DNA from 4 places in the Williamsia sp. MIQD14 genome. Region 2 is predicted to be linked to each of the others. Evidence: predicted binding sites of a transcription regulator. Region 2 holds the regulator's gene; each other region holds the start of a gene.

Region 1 (4,794 bases), on a different contig from region 2:
AACTCGGCCTGCCACTGGGCGAACGCCGCGACGACGGCCTCGAGCCGCACCGCCGGCGTCGCCTCGGGGTCGTCGACGGCGCGCATCGCCGCCAGCACGCTGTGGTGCCCCTCGAGCGCGATGTCGAAGAGCAACTCCTCCTTGGAGTCGAAATGCGGGTACATCGCGGTCGCGCTCATGTTGAGTCGGCGGGTGATCTCGCGGGTGGAGGTGCCGGCGTATCCCGACTCGGCGAAGGCATCGATCGCGGCGCGACGAATGCGATCAGCGGCCCCGGCGCGTCCGGTGGTGGTGCTCATGAACTCTCTCGACTCTTGTGCGTGTGGTGGGCACGGACCATTGACGATCGGCGCACCCGGAGAGCATCATAAGCGGGCGCTCATTTATTAGCGAGTGCTCATATCGAGGAGATCTCATGGCCGACCCGTTGTCCCGTCGCGACATCGACTTCCTGCTCCACGAGTGGCTCGACGTCACCGCGCTCACCGAGCGTGAGCGTTTCTCCGAGCATTCGCGCGAGACCTTCGACGACGTGTTGTCGCTGAGCGCCGACATGGCGATCGAGCTGTTCGCGACGCACAACAAGAAGGGTGATCAGAACGAGCCGTACGTGGGCGAGGACGGCAAGGTCGTCCTCATCGACGAGGTGCGCACCGCGCTGGCCGAGTTCACCAAGTCCGGTCTGATCGCCGGTTCGTTCGACGAGTCCGTCGGTGGCCTACAGCTCCCGTCGGTGGTGAGCAAGGCGTTGCTGGCGTGGTTCCAGGCCGCGAACCCGTCGTCGTCGACCTACCCGTTCCTCACCGTCGGCAACGCGAACCTCCTCGCCGAGTACGGCACGCCCGAGCAGATCGACACCTGGGTGCGGCCGATGGTGGAGGGTCGTTTCTACGGGACGATGTGCCTGTCGGAGCCGCAGGCCGGATCGACCCTCGCCGACATCACCACCAAGGCGGTCCCCGCCGACGACGGCAGCTGGCGGCTGACCGGCACCAAGATGTGGATCTCGGCCGGCGAACACGAGCTGAGCGAGAACATCGTCCACCTGGTGTTGGCGAAGACCCCTGGCGCGCCCGCGGGCGTGAAGGGCATCTCGCTGTTCATCGCCCCGAAGTACCTGCCCGACGGCACCCGCAACGACATCGCGCTGGTGGGCCTCAACCACAAGATGGGTAATCGCGGAACCACCAACTGCCTGTTGAACTTCGGCGACGGTACCCACTCCCCCACCGACGAGAAGGGCGCGGTCGCCTATCTCGTGGGTGAGGAGCACCACGGCCTGATGTACATGTTCCACATGATGAACGAGGCCCGCATCGGTGTCGGGTTCCTCGCCACCGCCATCGGTTACGCCGGTTACCTCGCCTCGCTCGAGTACGCAAAGGTGCGTACCCAGGGTCGTCCGCTCGACAACAAGGACCCCAGCTCGCCCGCGATCCCCATCATCGACCACGCCGACGTGCGGCGGATGTTGTTGGCGCAGAAGTCCTACGTGGAGGGCGCGCTCGCGTTGGGGCTCTACGCCTCCAAGCTCGTCGACGAGGAGCAGACCACCGAGGGTGAGACCCGCGACAACGCGCACCTGCTGCTCGAGGTGCTCACGCCGATCGTGAAGAGCTGGCCGTCGCAGTGGTGCCTCGAGGCCAACAGCCTCGCCATCCAGGTGCACGGTGGCTACGGCTACACCAAGGAGTTCGACGTCGAGCAGTTCTACCGCGACAACCGGCTGAACCCGATCCACGAGGGCGCCCACGGAATCCACGGTCTCGACCTGCTCGGACGCAAGGTGGTGATGAACGGCGGCAAGGGTCTACAGCTTCTCGTCGGGGCCATCACCGAGACCGTCGACCGCGGGACCGCTGCCGGTGGACCGGCCGCCGAGTACGCGACACAGCTCAAGGCCGCAGCCGACCGCCTCGCCGAGGTGACCGTCGCTCTGTGGTCGGCCGGTGACGTCTCGGTGTCGCTGGCGAATTCGACCGTGTACCTCGAAGCCGCCGGCCACGTGGTGATCAGCTGGATCTGGCTCGAGCAGCTGCTCGCCGTCGCCGACAAGGCCGGCGACTTCTACGACGGCAAACGAGCTGCGGCACAGTACTTCTTCCGCTACGAGCTGCCCAAGACCGGACCCCAGTTCGACCTCCTGGCCTCCCTCGACCGCACCACCCTCGACCTGGAGCCCGCCTGGCTCTGACGTGCTGACCGTGTGGAAACGGCTGGCCGAGGTCGTGCTGACTGTGCGGAAACGGCTGGCCGAGGTCGTGCTGACTGTGTGGAAACGGCTGGCCGAGGTCGTGCTGACTGTGTGGAAACGGCCGTCGAGTGTGCTGACCGCGGATCGTGAGCCGACGACGAGACAACGCACACTCGACGACCGGCTTCCGCACCGTCAGTGGTAGTACAACGCAACCAGACAAGCGAAATACACTCACGTTCAACACTATTCACTGAAATCAATCTCCCCTGGTTCGAACATCCGTGCTAACCTGGATGTACAGAACCACCTGGGGAGGGGGCAGCGGTGAGCGATCTCTTGGCGAAATACGCTGCCTTCGAGCAACTCCTGGATGAGATGGACGAGGCATCGTCGGACAGCTACGACCAGAAGACGCTCGCCGAGGTGGCGATCCGGCACGAACGGATCGCGCGGCGCTACCACGCGGCCGGGAACCGGCGGATCCTCGAGGTCTCCGACCGCGACGCTCACCGCGCCGTCGGATGCGTGACCCTCACCGAGTTCCTGCAGACGAAACTGCGCATCACGCAACCGAAGAAGCGCCTCAAAGAAGTGCAGGCACTCGAGCCGATGCACGCGATGACCGGCGAGACACTCCCACCGGTCTGTCCGAACACCGCACGCGAGTTGGCCGCCGGGTCGATCGGCCCCGACCACGTCCACGCCGTCCTCGACGTCATGAACAAGATCCCTGCCGCGGTCGACCCCGAGCATCGTGCGTTCGCAGAGAAGACGCTCGCCGAGTTCGCCACCACGCTCACGCCGAAGGAGATCGCCGCCGCAGGGGTGCGGATCCTCGCCCACCTCGATCCCGACGGGACCCTCACCGACGACCGTGACCGAGCACGGAATCGGAAACTCAACCTCGGCTGCCAGGACAGCCAGTTGATGTCGAAGCTCACCGCGACACTGGATCCGATCACGCGTGCGCTGTTCGACGTGGTTCTCGCGAAATGGGCGGCACCCGGCATGAACAACCCCGACGACGACCAGTCACCCAAGGGCGATCACGGCGACGCCGATGCAGAGCTACTGAAACAAGCGGCTGACCGTGATTGCCGGTCGCAGTCCCAGCGCAATCACGATGCGCTGAAAGCCCTCCTCGACGCCGCCGTCACCGGCGGCCTGCTCGGCGGATCGCATCGTGGGCTGCCACCGCAAATCATCGTCTCCATCACCGACGCCCAATTACGCGAGCACGCCGGCGTAGCACGCACCGCCACCGGCAGCGACCTCCCGATCAGCGATGTCGTGAAGTTGGCCGCTGATGCGCAGACCCACCTCGCCGTGTTCAGCGACGTCACCGGCGAACCACTGTTCTTCGGCCGTACCCGGCGCCTCGCCTCACCCGCGCAACGGCTGATGGCGTTCGCGAAATACGGCGGCTGCAGCAAAGACAACTGCCAGGTCCCGTTCGCCCACAACGAAATGCACCACGCCGAACAGGACTGGGCGGACGGCGGACTCACCGACTCGTCGCACATGGCACCCGCATGCGGACCGCACAACCGCGCCGTCGGCACCGAACCCCATCAATGGACCACCGAGAAGATCACCGACGGACCCGACCGCGGCCGCTACGGCTGGCGACACAACACCGACCCACCCGAGACACTCCGCGCCAACCAGCTACACCGGATCGACGAACTCCTCGAGCGATACCGGAACCCACTCGACACGGTCCCGGCATTGAGTCGACGGTTCGACATCACCTGGCCTGGGTTCGAGTTGTACCCGGCGGCCTAGCGGACGTCTGGTCACCGCCCCTGAACCGTGCGGCGGAGAGTGGCGACCATCTGATCGCCGACGGCCGGTGCGACCGCGTCGGTCATGCCCTGCGGTAGCGAGATCACGAACATCACCGAACCGGGTTGTCCGGGAACGGTCGTGGCCACCATGCTGTGCAGCGCGGTGGGGCCCTGGCAGGCCGACGTCTCGATGCCGGTGACCGATGCGACCACCTGGACCGCGTCGGCGCCGCCGACCGTGAATCGCCGAGGCGCACTCAGTTGCACTCGCGGAACGCGGCCGGAATCGGAGGTGTAGATGTCGGCCACCAGGGCCGATTCCGCCCGCACCGCCTGCAGGATGTCGCTCGTGTCGGATGCCCCCGGCAGACCGGCGTCGGCGAGGGTGCTCTTCGGGCACGAGGCGGATTCGAGCGTCGCGGCGCCGCTCATCGTCCGAATAGGGCAGAAGCCGAACGGGCCGTCGGTGCACTTCTTCTCCCAACCGATGACCGTGCCGCAGGGCTGCACGGTCCAGGTGGGCGGGACGTCGTAGGCGAGGCCGCGTGTACCGGTCACCGACTTCCAGCCGGCCGGTGTCGTCGGGCCGGCCGACGCCGCCGGACACCGGTCGCCGCTGTCGGGATCGGGTGACGCCGATTCGCCGGTCGACGGCGCGGCGAGGGACGGCAGCCCGTCGTCGGAGTCGGTCGTCACCGACGACGAGGTGGCCGCGACCGACGAGGAGTCCTCGCCCGGGCCGAACTGCTGGTATGCCACCACGCCCACTGCGGCGATGACAGCCACCAGCACCGTCAGCACGATGACGAG
Region 2 (4,794 bases):
CGAGACGCAACGATCGATAGGCACCCCATGGCTCCCCACGCGACAGCGAACGACCTCTCCACGGTGGACGTGACCACGTCCACCGACCCCGCGGCTCCGACGGTCCTCACCGGGACACCGGTGGTGTCCGGGGTGGCCTTCGCGCCGGTGATGTGGCCGGGTGAGCGACCCGCGCTTCCCGGCCCGGGAACCCCGCCGGCGGATGTCGAGGCCGAGTGCGCGCGGTTCGTCGCCGCGGCGGCGGCCGTCGCCGACCGTCTACGCGCCCGTGCCTCGGCGGGCACCGGTGTGGCGTCGGAGGTCCTCTCGGCCACCGCGGCGCTCGCGCAGGACCGCGGCTGGATCTCCTCGGCGGAGAAGCTCATCCGCGCCGGATCGCCCGCCCCGAACGCGGCGGTCGACGCCACCGAGCAGTTCGTCGCCCTGTTCACCAAGCTCGGTGGTCTGATGGCCGAGCGCGTGACGGATCTGCTCGACGTCCGAGACCGGGTGCTCGCCGAACTCGCGGGCGATCCCGAACCCGGTCTGGCCCAGCCCGACCACGAGGTCATCCTCTTCGCCGACGACCTCGCCCCCGCCGACACCTCCGGGCTCGACCCCGCCCTCGTGCGCGGCCTGGCCACTCGTCTGGGCGGACCGACCAGTCACACCGCGATCATCGCCCGGCAGTTGGGGATCCCCTGCGTCGTCGCCGTCGGCGCGCTGACGTCGGTGGCCGCGGGCACCCCGGTCATGCTCGACGGCGAGGCGGGCACCGTCACCGTCGGCCCCGATGCCGAAGCCGCCCGCGATGCCGTCGCGCGCTCCCGCGACGCAGCCGAGCTGGTGTCACGGTGGAGCGGACCGGGACGTACCGCAGACGGTCTCGACGTGTCGATCCTCGCCAACGTCCAGGACGGCGTGTCCGCCCGCGCGGCCACCGACTTCCCGGTGCAGGGAGTCGGTCTGTTCCGGACCGAGCTCGCCTTCCTCGATCGGGCGAAGGAGCCCGACGCCGCCGAGCAGACAGCGCTCTACCGCGAGGTCATCGAGGCGTTCGTGCCGACCGCGGGGGAGCCCGACGCCAAGATCGTGATCCGCACCCTCGACGCCGGCTCCGACAAGCCACTGCTGTTCGCCGACAACGGAACCGAGGCCAACCCCGCCCTCGGTGTGCGTGGTCTGCGCGTGGCCTTCGGCAATCCCGGTCTGCTCGACCGGCAACTCGACGCCATCGCGGCCGCCGCCGAGGCGACCGGGTCGTCCCCGTGGGTGATGGCGCCGATGGTGGCCACCGCGACCGAGGCGCGCGACTTCGCGGCGAAGGTGCGCAACCGCGGCCTCGTCGCCGGCGTGATGATCGAGATCCCCTCGGCCGCACTGTTGGCGCCGTCGATCCTCGCCGAGGTCGACTTCGTGTCGATCGGCACCAACGACCTCACGCAGTACACGATGGCGGCCGACCGCATGTCCGCCGAACTGGCCTACCTCACCGATCCGTGGCAGCCTGCCGTTCTCGCGCTGATCCACATGGTCGCCTCGGCGGGCTCGGCGACGGGCAAACCGGTCGGTGTGTGTGGCGAGGCCGCCGCCGACCCCCTGCTCGCCTGCGTGCTGGTGGGCATGGGCGTCACGTCACTGTCGAGTGCGCCCGCGGCCGCGGCCGGGGTGGGCGCCGCGCTCGGCCAGGTCACCACCGAGCAGTGCCGGGCCGCGGCCAGGGCGGCCCTGGCGACCGCGGATCCCGCAGACGCGCGCGTCGCCGCCGCGGCGGCCCTCCACGGCTGATCACGTCGCGGATCGGCTGACCTCACCGCCGGTGCGCGCGGTCCTCCACCTCGCGGACGAGGCCGATCATGGTCGTGTCGCGCTGCAGCGCGGCGTCGGAGAGCGGGTTGACGATGCCGCGCAGCGCAGCCACCGGGATCCACCGCCGCGGGACCTGGATCCGGGGTGACCTGGTCTCGATGCCGTCGGCGACCGCGAGCCCCACACGGCGGGGCTTGATCGGTGTGAGGAGCGGCCGCGGGAACGCCCGCTTGATCAATGCGGTGGCGAGCTCGTCCTTGCCGAAGGCGACGTCGGCGATGGGCGTGGCGACCCATCCCGGGTACAGCACCCCGGCCGTCGCACCATGGGCCGCCAGCTCGCTTCGCAACGCCCGACCGATCTGCTCCACGGCAGCCTTCGACGCCGCGTAGGGCGCATTCACCATGCCGTTGAGGTAGGCGTACGTCGACGAGGTGATCAGGACGTGGCCGCGCGCCTCGATGATGTGCGGCAGCGCCGCGCGCACGGTGTTCCAGACGCCCATCAGGTTCACGCCGATGACCCGCTCGAACACGCCGTCGGCCACGCTGGCAACGGTGTCGGCCGAATCCCCGCTGGAGATACCGGCATTGGCGAACACCACATCGATCCGGCCCCACCGATCCACGGCGCGATCGACCGCGTCGGAGAGATCCGCCGGGACCGTGACGTCGGCTTGCGCGGCGAGCACGCGTTCGGGGTCGAGTCCGCGCACGGCGTCGTCGACAGCCGACTGCACGAGGTCGAGTGCGACCACCCGGGCCCCGCGACGATGCACCTCGCGGACGACCTCACGTCCGATGCCGCCGGCGGCACCGGTCACCACGACCACTGCCCCGTCGAGGACCAATCGCTGTGCGCCCATCACGTCTCCTGTCGTCCACCCCGAGCGGGGGAACCAGTGTGACACGCGGCGTGGTCAGATGGCTTCTGCGGGGTGTGGGCGGGCGATCAGAGGCGACGCATGACGGTGACGACCTTGCCGAGGATGGCCGCCTCGTCACCGGGGATGGGGTCGAACTGTGGGTTGTGGGGCATGAGCCACACGTGTCCGTCAGTGCGTTTGAAGGTCTTCACCGTGGCCTCGCCGTCGATCATGGCCGCGACGATGTCGCCGTTGTCGGCGACGTTCTGCTGGCGGACGACCACCCAGTCGCCGTCGCAGATGGCGGCGTCGATCATCGACTCGCCGACCACGCGGAGGAGGAAGAGCGCGCCGTCGCCGACGAGTTCGCGGGGGAGCGGGAACACCTCTTCCACCGCCTCCTCGGCGAGGATGGGCCCGCCGGCCGCGATCCGACCGAGCACCGGGACGAAGGTCGGCGTCGGGAGCGACAGTGCGTCGGAGCCGCCGCCGTCGCCGGGATCGGCGTCCTGGACGTTCACCGCGCGGGGGCGGTTCGCGTCGCGTTTGAGGAAGCCCTTGCGTTCCAGGGTGCGCAGCTGGTGGGCGACCGACGACGTGGAGTTGAGGCCGACCGCGTCGCCGATCTCACGGATGCTCGGGGGATAACCGCGCTCGCGGACCGACGCACGGATGACCTCGAGGACCTTCGCCTGCCGGGGGGTCAGATCGGCCTCGCTGATCGGGCCGTCGGCGAACTCGGTGGTGGTGACGGTGGTGTCGGACACGGTGTCCCTCCTGTCGCGGCCCCGCTCCCGACCGGTCTGTTCGAACGGTTCGGACGACGCGCGGACCTGCTGTCACCTGGGACAGTAGTGCAGCGGATAACAACTTTCAAACATTTGTTCGACCGTGTCGGGACATTGTCGGAGCCGCGTGATACAAATCGAACACACGTTCACTCGAACGTCTGGTCGATGAGGAGCACGTCATGAATCAGACTCTCACGCGTCACAGCAGCACCACCGCCCACACGGGGTACCGCCCCTCCGGGAGCACCGTCGAGCGCGCGCCGCGGCCGGCGCAGCGCCCTGTGCCCGCTCGCCGGCGGCCCTCGGGTCGGCCGGTCGATGCACGCCCCGCCGGTGTGCTGTGCGCCGACGGACGTCGTCACGCGCCGGTGTCGCGTCGGCCCGCACCCATCGGATGGGGCGCGGCGATCGTCGCCGGCATCGCTCTCGCGGTCGCCGTGTGGGCGGTCGTGCTCGGCGGATCGGCCGCCACCGAGTCGACGGCCGCCCCCATCGCCGGGACCTCGGTCGTCCACGTCCGCGGCGGGGAGTCGTTGGGTGAGCTCGCCGCGCGCGTCGCCCCGGACCGGTCGACGTCCGCCGTGGTCGCCGACATCAAGGAGCTCAACCACATGAGCGGATCGGCGCTGACCGCCGGCCAACCGCTGCTCGCCCCCCTCTACCGGAACTGACCGGTGTGTGACGCTCGACCCGGGTCGGTATCCTCGCGACCGTGGGTCCACCTCGGACCCTGTGACGCCACGGGGCTCGTCCTCGACGCGCGTCGCCCGCGGATCAGGTTCGAGGACACGTCGATGCACTGCCCCTTCTGCAAGCACGAGGACACCCGAGTGGTCGACTCGCGGGTTGCCGACGAGGGACAGGCCATCCGCCGCCGCCGTTCGTGCTCGAACTGCGGTCGCCGGTTCACCACCGTCGAGAGTGCGGTGCTCGCCGTCGTGAAACGCAACGGGGTCACCGAGCCGTTCAGTCGGGAGAAGGTGATGCTCGGCGTGCGCCGCGCCTGCCAGGGCCGCGCTGTCGACGAGGACCGGTTGCGGCTTCTGGCCCAGCAGGTCGAGGACGCCGTGCGTGCCTCCGGATCGGCCGAGATCCCCAGCAACGAGGTCGGATTGGCCATTCTGGGACCCCTGCGCGAGCTCGACGAGGTCGCTTACCTTCGCTTCGCCTCGGTGTACCGGTCGTTCGAATCGGTCGACGATTTCCAGCGCGAGATCGACGACCTGCGGGCGTCACCGTCGCGCGCCGCCACCGCCTCCGTCGGTGCCGCCGGCGAGCCCGTCGATCGCCCGTAGGATCCGCTGCTCCGACACCGGGTAGGCGGGTCTGATCCGCTCGGCGAACAGCCCG
Region 3 (4,794 bases), on a different contig from region 2:
TGGTGATACCGCCACCCGCACTGCGCAACCGCAGCGGCGCGAGATGGTCCAGCGCGCTGCGGAATCCGGTGTTGTAGAAGATGACGTCGACGTCGAGGTGCGTCCCGTCGGGAAATGCGACTCCGGTGTCGGTGATGCGCGTGAACATGGGTCGCCACGCCAGGATCCCGTCGGCCTGCGCCGTGGCGATCGCCGGTGTGCGCCGCAGGCCCGTCACCGACACCACCGATGTCGGTGGCAACCCCGCGCGGACCCGCCGTTCGACGCGGGCGACGGCTTCGCGACCCTGCTCGGGGGTGAAGGGTCCGTCGGTGAACACCGGCTCGGTGCGCGAGCACCAGAAGGTCTCCACATCGGTTGCCGTACGGGCGATCTCGATGAGCAACTGGACGGCGGAGATCCCCGCGCCGACCACGAGGACGCGCTCGCCGTCGAACTCGTGGGGGCCGGTGTAGTCGTGGGTGTGCAGGGTGCGGCCGGTGAACCGCTCGGCGCCGGGGATGTGCGGAACGAAGGGGCGATCCCAGGTACCGGTCGCGTTGATCACGGTGGCCGCCTCGAGTGTGGTCGTCGGCGTCCCGGGACCGCTGCTGCCGGTCACCGCGAACCGGGGGTCGTCGGGGTCGCGCCCGGGTACGAGGTGCACCGCGCTCACATGCACCGGTCGGCGGACGGGCAGATCGAAACGTCGTTCGTAGCGCCCGAAGTAGTCGGCGACCGCGGTCGAGGCCGGCCACTCGTCGCATTCGACGCCCAGAGCCTCGGTGAGGCCGTACCCGGGGAGGTCGTGGACGTGGTTCGCGCCCGCGAGGGTGAGTGTCGGCCACCGGAACTGCCACGCCCCGCCCGACGACGGTGCGTGGTCGAGGATCGCGAATCGACCGTCGAGGCCCCGCCGCTGGAGGAAGTATCCCGCCGACAGTCCGGCCTGACCGCCACCGATCACCACGCAGTCGAGCTGCTCGTCGGTGGGCACGACGAGAACTCTACTCAGTGAGCACGGCCTGACGGTGGGCACGCGGGAGCCTGATGCTCTCGGCGACGAGGAACTGCAGTCGTCGTTGAACCATCACCGAAACGGGTTCAGGTGGCGCATGGTCGGCCACGATCTGCGCGGGCCGGTGCAGGTGATTCGCGCGTGGTGGGCCGGTGCTGCCGTTGGGTGTCCAGCCGTAGCGTCCGCGGTCGGGCCCGGAGTCGATCTTCACGGTCCGGAATCGGCCCGGGCCGTCGCCGACGACGCGGTTGTGGGGACCGCAGGCGGGGGCCAGCTCGGTGACGTCGGTGGCACCGCCGTCGGCCCAGTCGGTGTCGGCGTGATGAATCTCGACATGTGCGAAGGGTGCGGGGCATCCGGCCTTGCCGCAGCCGCCGTACTGGGAGAACAGCACGAATCGTTGGGCCTGCGTCGCCAGTCGCTTGCCGCGACCGTAGAACAGCGGTTCGCCGGTGATGTCGTCGAACACCGACAGATGCATCTGTGCCGTCGCTGCCAGCGCGATGACGTCGGTCATCGGGAGGTCCGCGCCGGTGGCGGTGTGGGCGATCCCGGCTCGCTCTCGTAGCTGCGTGTCGGTGATGGACACGATGATGTGGGGCGGCAGACCCCGGTGGGAGCCGCCGAGCAGCCCTCCGTCGACAGCCGCCTGCAGCAGCGCCTTCAGGGCGTCGTGATTGCGCTGGGACTGCGAGCGGTGGTCGCGATCGGCGGCCTCTCGCACGCGAGCGGGGTCGACACCGTCGTTGCCGCCGTGCGGTGAGTGATCGTCATCGGGGTTGTTCATGCCCGGCGCGGCCCAGGCCGCGAGGACGACGTCGAACAGCGCTCGTGTCATCGGGTCGAGATGGCCGGTGAGCTTCGACATCAGCAAGGAGTCCTGGGTGCCGATGCCCACGCCGCGGTTGCGGGCGCGATCGCGGTCCGACGGCAGGTCGCCGTCGGGGTCGAGATGCGCCAGGATGCGTGCGCCCGCGCGGGCGATCTCGCGCGGGCCGAAGTCACGCGCGATGTCGGCGAGTTGCGCCTCGGCGCGGTCGCGCGCACCCGAAGGTGTTGCGGCGGGCACTTTGTCGAGGACGTCGAGCACGGCGATGACGTGCTCGTGGGACAGCGCACCGTCGGCCATGGCGGCTGCGGTCTCCGGGCAGCGCGGGGGCAACGGTTCGCCGGTCATCGACAGCATCGACGACAGTTCGGCGACCTCGCGGAGCCGTTTCTTGGGCGCCGCGACCCGGAGCTGTTCGCCGACGAACTCGATCAGGTTGCGGCACTGCACCGTTCGGTACGCCTCGCGATCGGATACGTCCGCGATTCGCCGAAGTCCGGTGGATCCCATGGTGCGCGTGAGTCGTTCGTGGGTGATCGCGAGTTCTGCGACCTCCGACTCCGTCAAGGCGTCGGTGGATTCGTCGGCGATCTCGGTCAGGAGTGATTCCACCGCAGCGTATTTGGCGATTAGAGTGTTCCCCACAGCGCAGCCTCCCCCCGGATGCATCGACTGCCACAAGTCTAGTTCACATGTGCGACAATCGCAAGTGTGTTCGATTACAAGTTCCTCGTCGCTGCCCGGGTTGTGGTCGCGGCCGTCCGGTGTGTGTCGCGCGATACGCTGACCGCCATGATCGGGAGCACGTCGAACGGGTCCGTCACGACCATCGAGCTGCAGCGTTCGGACAAGCGCAACGCGCTGGACCACGCCATGGTGGACGGTCTCGTGGCCGCGGTCGACGACGCCGTCGCCGCCGGTGCGCGTGCCATCGTCCTGACCGGTGAGGGCCGGGTGTTCTGCGCGGGGGCCGACCTGTCGGGCCCGGTCTACGACCCGGACTTCCTCGCGAAGCTGGTGTCGGCGCTGCAGCGCATCGAGTCGGTGCCGGTACCGGTGATCGCGGCCGTCAACGGCAGTGCGCTGGGTGCCGGTCTGCAGCTGGCCATGGTCGCCGACCTGCGGGTGATGGCGCCCGACGCGCTCTGCGGGATACCGGCGGCCAAGATCGGAGTCGCGGTCGACGAATGGACGATCCGACGACTCATCTCGCTGGTCGGATCGGGTACGGCGCGCGGGATGCTCATCGGGTGCGATCCGCTCACCGCCGAGCACGCGCTGTCGGTGGGTTTCGCCAACCGCATCGGCGACCTCGCGATGGCGCAGGAGTGGGCGGCGAGCATCGCCGAACTCGCACCGCTCACCCTGGCCCACTACAAGCTGGTGTTCGCCGGCGACGGTGCCCGCGACGAGGTGCCCGCCGTGCGCGCCGAGGCGATGATGCGTGCCTGGGAGAGTGTGGATCTCGCCGAGGGTCGCGCCGCGCGGACCGAGAAGCGCAGCCCGCGGTTCACCGGACGGTGAGCGTCACCGCACTCGCTTGACCGACGAGCCCGGACGGTAGACGAGCCGCTTCACCGCGGCCGGCGGCGGCGCGATCCCGGGACCGCCCGCGCGCATCCACTCACCGACCTCGGCCATCGCCGAGGCGGTCAGCACCTTCTGCAGCCAGACCGGCCGACCACCGTTGGCCCGACCCGCCCGCGACGGCGACACCACGATCACGTTCGACCGCGCGCAGTCGTCGAGGCAGTCGCTGGTCCGAACCCGTGCGGCGTCGCTCGCCGAGGCACGCAGCGCGTCGAGGTGCTCGTCGTGGTCGATGTCGGGATGTTTCCGTGAGGTGCCGCAGCAACAGCCGCGACACACGGTCGCCGTCGGCAGGGTGGTGGCGGACTTCGTGCCGGACAGGGTGAGCTCCGATGGTCGGGTGGGGACCGGCGTGGCCCGGTGACCCTGACGAGCCTAGGTCACGTGCCGATGACCTCAGTACGCCACCCGCCTTTCGTGCGCAAGGCTAAAGGGTGTGAGTTTTCGTGCCCGAAACATGCTCGAACTGCACGGGATACACGTCGCCTCTAGCGTCGCGATATTGCCCGCCGGTCGGCGGACACACATCCGCGAATGCCGACGACAGAGGAGAACGCATGACCCAGGAAGTCGTGGAGCCGAATCCGGCTCTCACCGGACCGCAGGCCGCGGCGACACGAGAGACGCTGGAGGACTACACCCTTCGTTTCGCGCCCCGCAGCTATCGCAAGTGGGGGCCGGGCGTCGTGTCGATCTCCGCACTCGGCGGCATCGCCTACCTCGCCGACTTCGCGATCGGCGCGAACATCGGTATCGCCAACGGCACCGGCAATGCGTTGTGGGGCATCCTCTTCTTCGCCGTGGTCGTCGTGTTGACGGGCTATCCGCTCGCCTATTATGCGGCGCGCTACAACATCGACCTCGACCTCATCACGCGCGGTAGCGGTTTCGGCTACTACGGCTCGGTGCTGACCAACGTCATCTTCGCGTCGTTCACGTTCATCTTCTTCGCCCTCGAGGGCTCGATCATGGCCCAGGGCCTCAAGCTCGGACTCGGGATCCCGCTGTGGCTCGGCTATCTCGTGTCGTCGGTGCTGGTGATCCCGCTGGTCATCTACGGCATGAACACCCTGGCCAAGCTGCAGGTGTGGACCACCCCTCTGTGGCTGGTCATGATGGTGCTGCCCTTCCTGTACCTGCTCATCACCCATCCCGACGCGGTGGGTGACTTCCTCTCCTACAGTGGCGGACTCGACGGCAAGGGAGGCCAGGGCGTGTCGTTCGCCGGCACCATGCTCGCCGCCGGTGTCTGCCTGTCGTTGATCGCCCAGATCGCCGAGCAGATCGACTACCTGCGCTTCATGCCGCCGAAGACCGCCGAGAACAGCCGCCGCTGGTGGACCGCGGTGATCACGGCCGGCCCGGGCTGGGTGTTCTT
Region 4 (4,794 bases), on a different contig from region 2:
CGCGAGAAGCCTCGTCGCGGCGCGCACCAGCGGCACCGTGCGGGCGTTGATCGGGTTGCGCGGCAGCAGGCGGCTGATCCGGCGGAGCTCGGCGTGGATCGGGGTCGTCGTCACAACGGACACACTAGGCGGGTGATGAGGCCGACTAACGGCTGTTCGATCGATGTCCGCGCGCGATGGGTGGCGCCGCTCCCCGCCGATGGGATAGGCGTCGCTACCGGTAGCCTGCGTCCATGCCTGAATTCGTGACCCTCGAGACCAGCGCCGATCACCCCGGGGTCGGGACGATCCTGCTCAACCGGCCGCCGATGAACGCCCTCAACCGGCAGGTCCAGCAGGAGCTCGCCGACGCCGCGCTCGCCGCGACCGAGGACGACACGATCAAGGCCGTCGTCGTCTACGGCGGCCCGAAGGTGCTCGCCGCCGGCGCCGACATCAAAGAGATGAACGACATGACCTTCGCCGAGATGAGCAAGGTCGCCGGGCGGTTGCAGGCGGGCCTCGGTGCGATCGCCTCGATCCCCAAGCCGACCGTCGCCGCGATCACGGGCTATGCCCTCGGCGGTGGACTCGAGGTCGCCCTCGGCGCCGACCGGCGCATCGCCGGCGACAACGCCAAGCTCGGTGTCCCCGAGATCCTGCTGGGTGTCATCCCCGGCGGAGGCGGCACACAGCGCCTCGCGCGTCTCATCGGTGCGCCCCGTGCCAAGGACATGGTCTTCACCGGACGGTTCGTCGGAGCGGAGGAGGCGTTGCGGATCGGTCTGGTCGACGAGGTCGTCGCGCCCGACGAGGTCTACAACGCCGCGCTCGCGTGGGCGTCGAAGTTCGCAGGTGGCGCCAGTGTCGCGCTGGCCGCGGCGAAGGCCGCCATCGACGAGGGCCTCGACACCGATCTCGACACCGGACTCAAGATCGAGGCGCACCTGTTCGCCTCGTTGTTCGCCACCGATGACCGCGCCATCGGCATGAAATCCTTCGTCGACAACGGGCCGGGCAAGGCCTCCTTCACCGGTAAGTGAGCTGCACATGACCGCCTCCCCGCACGATCCCGCACCCAATCCGCACGCCTCGGCCGAACAGGTGCAGGCCGCGCTCGCCGACACCAAGCTCGCCCAGGTGCTCTATCACGACTGGGAAGCCGAGACCTACGACGAGAAGTGGTCGATCTCCTACGACGAGCGCTGCATCGACTACGCGCGCGGTCGGTTCGACGCCGCCGGGGCCACCGAGACGCTGCCCTACGGGCGTGCCCTCGAACTCGGTTGCGGCACCGGGTTCTTCCTCCTCAACCTGATGCAGTCGGGAGTCGCCGAGCGCGGTTCGGTGACCGACCTGTCGCCGGGCATGGTCAAGGTGGCGCTGCGCAACGGAACGAACCTCGGCCTCGACGTCGACGGCCGTGTCGCCGACGCGGAGACGATCCCCTACGAGGACGACACCTTCGACCTCGTGGTCGGACACGCTGTGCTGCACCACATCCCCGATGTCGAGCAGGCGCTGCGCGAGGTTCTCCGCGTCCTCAAGCCGGGCGGCCGCTTCATCTTCGCCGGCGAGCCGTCGACGATCGGTGACTTCTACGCGCGCTGGCTCAGCCGCGCGACCTGGGCCGCGACCACCACGGTCACCAAGCTCGGTCCGCTGCAGTCGTGGCGGCGACCGCAGGCCGAACTCGACGAGTCCTCGCGCGCCGCGGCGCTCGAGGCCGTCGTCGACATCCACACCTTCGATCCCGCAGAGCTGGAGGCGATCTCGCGCAGCGCCGGCGCCGTCGACGTCTCGACCACCACCGAGGAGTTCGCCGCGGCGATGCTCGGATGGCCGGTGCGCACCTTCGAGGCGGCCGTGCCGCCGGAGAAGCTGGGCTGGGGCTGGGCACGTTTCGCCTTCGGTGGCTGGAAGCGCCTCACCTGGCTCGACGAGAACGTCCTCCGCAAGGTCGTGCCCCCGAAGTTCTTCTACAACATCGTCATCACCGGCCGGAAGTCTCAGTAGCCTTCGCCGTCAGTAGGGTAGAACGCACTACGCCCACCCGAAATACACTTGCGTTCAACACTATTCACTGAAATCAACCTCCCAAGTATCGAACATCCGTGCTAACCTGGATGTACAGAACCACCTGGGGAGGGGGTAGTACGTGAGCGATCTTGTCGCGAAATACGCTGCCCTGCAAACCCTTGTGAAAGAGATTGCCGAAGAGGCCTCGGACGCCTACGACGACGAGACAGTCGCGCAACTGGCGATCACCCATGAAACCGCTGTCCGCCAACTCGCGTCCATCGGTAACCGCCGCATTCTCGAGGTCTCCGACCGCGACGCGCACCGCGCCGTCGGGTGTGTGACCCTCACCGAGTTCCTGCAGACCAAACTGCGCATCACACAACCAAAGAAGCGTCTGACACAAGTGCAGGCGCTCGAACCGATGCACGCGATGACCGGCGAGAAGCTACCGCCGGTGTGCCCGAACACCGCTCGCGAACTGGCCGCAGGTTCGATCGGCCCCGACCACGTCCACGCCGTACTCGACGTGATGAACAAGATCCCCACCGCGGTCGAACCTGAACACCGCGCCTTTGCCGAGAAGGCTCTCGCCGAGTTCGCCACGACGCTCACACCCAAGGAGCTCGGCGCGGTCGGAGTACGCATCCTCGCGCACCTCGACCCCGACGGCACCCTCACCGACGACCGCGATCGGGCTCGGAATCGGAAACTGTCGCTGGGGTGCCAGGACTCGCAGTTGATGTCGAAGCTCACCGCGACACTCGATCCGATGACGCGCGCTCTGTTCGACGTTGTGTTGGCGAAATGGGCGGCTCCTGGGATGAACAATCCGGATGACGAGCAGTCCCCGAAGGGCGATCACGGTGATGCCGATCCGGAATTGCTGAAACAAGCAGCCGACCGGGACTGCCGCTCGCAGAGTCAACGCAATCACGATGCGCTGAAGGCTCTTCTCGACGCCGCAGTCACCGGCGGACTCCTCGGCGGGTCACATCGCGGACTGCCGTCACAGATCATCGTCTCGATCACCGACGCCCAGCTGCGTGAACACGCCGGCATCGCACGCACCGCCACCGGCAGCGACCTCCCGATCACCGATGTCGTGAAATTGGCCGCTGACGCCCAGACCCACCTCGCGGTGTTCAGCGACATCACCAACGAGCCACTCTTCTTCGGACGATCCCGGCGCCTCGCCTCACCCGCGCAACGGCTGATGGCGTTCGCCAAGTACAAGGGCTGCAGCAAAGACGACTGCTCGGTCCCGTTCGCGCACACCGAGATGCACCACGCCGAACAGGATTGGGCCGACGGCGGCACTACCGACTCCACCGACATGGCGCCCGCGTGTGGACCCCACAACCGCGCCGTCGGGACTGAGCCGCACCAATGGACCACCGAGAAGATCACCGATGGACCCGACCGCGGCCGGTACGGCTGGCGACGCAACACCGACCCACCTGACGCCCTTCGCGCCAACCAGCTGCACCGGATCGATCAACTGCTGCAACGGCATTCGACCAGTCGTGATCCATGGATCGACCCGCCGACAGTCGAAGAATCGCCCCGGGTCCTCGACATCGAACACCAGCTCGCCCACCTCGTGGCCGAGCGGCGCACGCGTGCCCCACGGATCGACGTCACCTGGCCCCGGTGGCCGATCACCTGGGCGGCGTGAGAGCGATCAGCTCTTCGGTGCGTCGAAGAAGTAGATCTCGCCGAGATTGGTGGCCGTGGCGACACGACCCGACGCCGACACCGCCACGCCGGTCGTGAACCCGACCGCCTGCGGCAGATCGAGCGTCCGCTTCGTGGTGCCGTCCGACGACGACACCTCGAGCAGCTTCAGCGCCTTCGTCTGCGGGTTGCGCGCCACGACCCACGCGGTGCCGGCCTCGGTGAGCGTTGACAGGCTGACCGCCTGGAGATCGTTGCGGCGCCACCCGGCCTCGGCGCGGTCGCCGCGGTCCTTCACCGAGATCAACGGTGCACCGATCACACCGGTCGGGATGATCGTGCCGTCGGGCGACACCGTCATCGTCCCGAAGCCGTACCCGCCGATGAAGTAGTCCCACTTGCGTTTCCCGGTCGCGGCATCGAGGGCATAGATGCTGCCGAGCCGGTCGAACACGTAGAGCGTCGTGCGGTCCGACGACAGCGTGGGTGTCCCGATCACGCCGCTGGGGATCTGGGTGGTCCAGCTGTCACGCAGCGCGCGGTCGCCGTTGACCTCGCTGTAACTCAGCGCCCGTACCTCCGAGGCGATCGCACCCTGCGGCCAGAAGTTCAGATAGAACCTCTGTGCCTGCTCGTCGACCGCAGGGCTGGCGCCGATCGCACAGTTCGGCCCGGCCGAGACACAGTCGCCGAGACCGAACGACGGCTGCGACGCGTCGGCATCGGGTCGCAACGACACCCCCGGGGCCACGGCCTGACCGGTCTGCGAATCCAGCAGCAGCACCTGCCCCTGTGTCGTCGTCACCAGCACCGTGCCGGGCGCGGCGAACTTCGCCGACACCGGCACTCCGACGGTGGGGAAGCGCCACCGGATCCCGCCGCTGCCCGTGTAGGCCAGGAACAGGCCGGCCTCCCCGAGGTACACGTTGTCGTACTGGTCGACGAGCATGGAGTTCAGTTCGACACCGGCGGCCATCCGCTTGCAGAAGTTCTTCCGACCGGCGCGCGAATCCAGCACGAAGACGTTGCAGCCGTTGTCGGTTCGTGACGTCACACCGACGTTCTGGCGACCCGAGATGGTCAGCGGCGCCGAGATGGGACCCCCGGTCGGGCGGGTCC

The links. The regulator LexA, encoded in region 2, represses DNA repair genes until DNA is damaged. The targets are predictions, from matches to a motif close to CGAACANNTGTTCG.
Region 1: ACQ7HM_RS14025 (DUF222 domain-containing protein) is a predicted target of LexA. The motif match lies at 2,470-2,483, and genes of this name have one in related genera.
Region 3: ACQ7HM_RS10710 (DUF222 domain-containing protein) is a predicted target of LexA. The motif match lies at 2,531-2,544, and genes of this name have one in related genera.
Region 4: ACQ7HM_RS15375 (DUF222 domain-containing protein) is a predicted target of LexA. The motif match lies at 2,085-2,098, and genes of this name have one in related genera.

The regions. Positions count from the first base shown of each region.
Region 1 covers NZ_JBPFDG010000003.1:523,471-528,264, reverse strand. The annotation lists gene ACQ7HM_RS14035 (TetR/AcrR family transcriptional regulator) at 1-299, opposite strand, end outside; gene ACQ7HM_RS14030 (acyl-CoA dehydrogenase) at 416-2,194, shown strand; gene ACQ7HM_RS14025 (DUF222 domain-containing protein) at 2,522-3,982, shown strand; gene ACQ7HM_RS14020 (hypothetical protein) at 3,994-4,794, opposite strand, start outside.
Region 2 covers NZ_JBPFDG010000005.1:464,224-469,017, reverse strand. The annotation lists gene ACQ7HM_RS19635 (phosphoenolpyruvate--protein phosphotransferase) at 28-1,767, shown strand; gene ACQ7HM_RS19630 (SDR family NAD(P)-dependent oxidoreductase) at 1,790-2,653, opposite strand; gene lexA (transcriptional repressor LexA) at 2,740-3,420, opposite strand; gene ACQ7HM_RS19620 (LysM peptidoglycan-binding domain-containing protein) at 3,624-4,115, shown strand; gene nrdR (transcriptional regulator NrdR) at 4,239-4,739, shown strand; gene hrpA (ATP-dependent RNA helicase HrpA) at 4,677-4,794, opposite strand, start outside.
Region 3 covers NZ_JBPFDG010000002.1:689,081-693,874, reverse strand. The annotation lists gene ACQ7HM_RS10715 (flavin-containing monooxygenase) at 1-976, opposite strand, end outside; gene ACQ7HM_RS10710 (DUF222 domain-containing protein) at 987-2,438, opposite strand; gene ACQ7HM_RS10705 (enoyl-CoA hydratase) at 2,619-3,350, shown strand; gene ACQ7HM_RS10700 ((2Fe-2S) ferredoxin domain-containing protein) at 3,354-3,695, opposite strand; gene ACQ7HM_RS10695 (purine-cytosine permease family protein) at 3,974-4,794, shown strand, end outside.
Region 4 covers NZ_JBPFDG010000004.1:159,659-164,452, forward strand. The annotation lists gene ACQ7HM_RS15360 (alpha/beta hydrolase) at 1-114, opposite strand, end outside; gene ACQ7HM_RS15365 (enoyl-CoA hydratase/isomerase family protein) at 234-1,022, shown strand; gene ACQ7HM_RS15370 (class I SAM-dependent methyltransferase) at 1,030-1,995, shown strand; gene ACQ7HM_RS15375 (DUF222 domain-containing protein) at 2,138-3,676, shown strand; gene ACQ7HM_RS15380 (PQQ-binding-like beta-propeller repeat protein) at 3,683-4,794, opposite strand, start outside.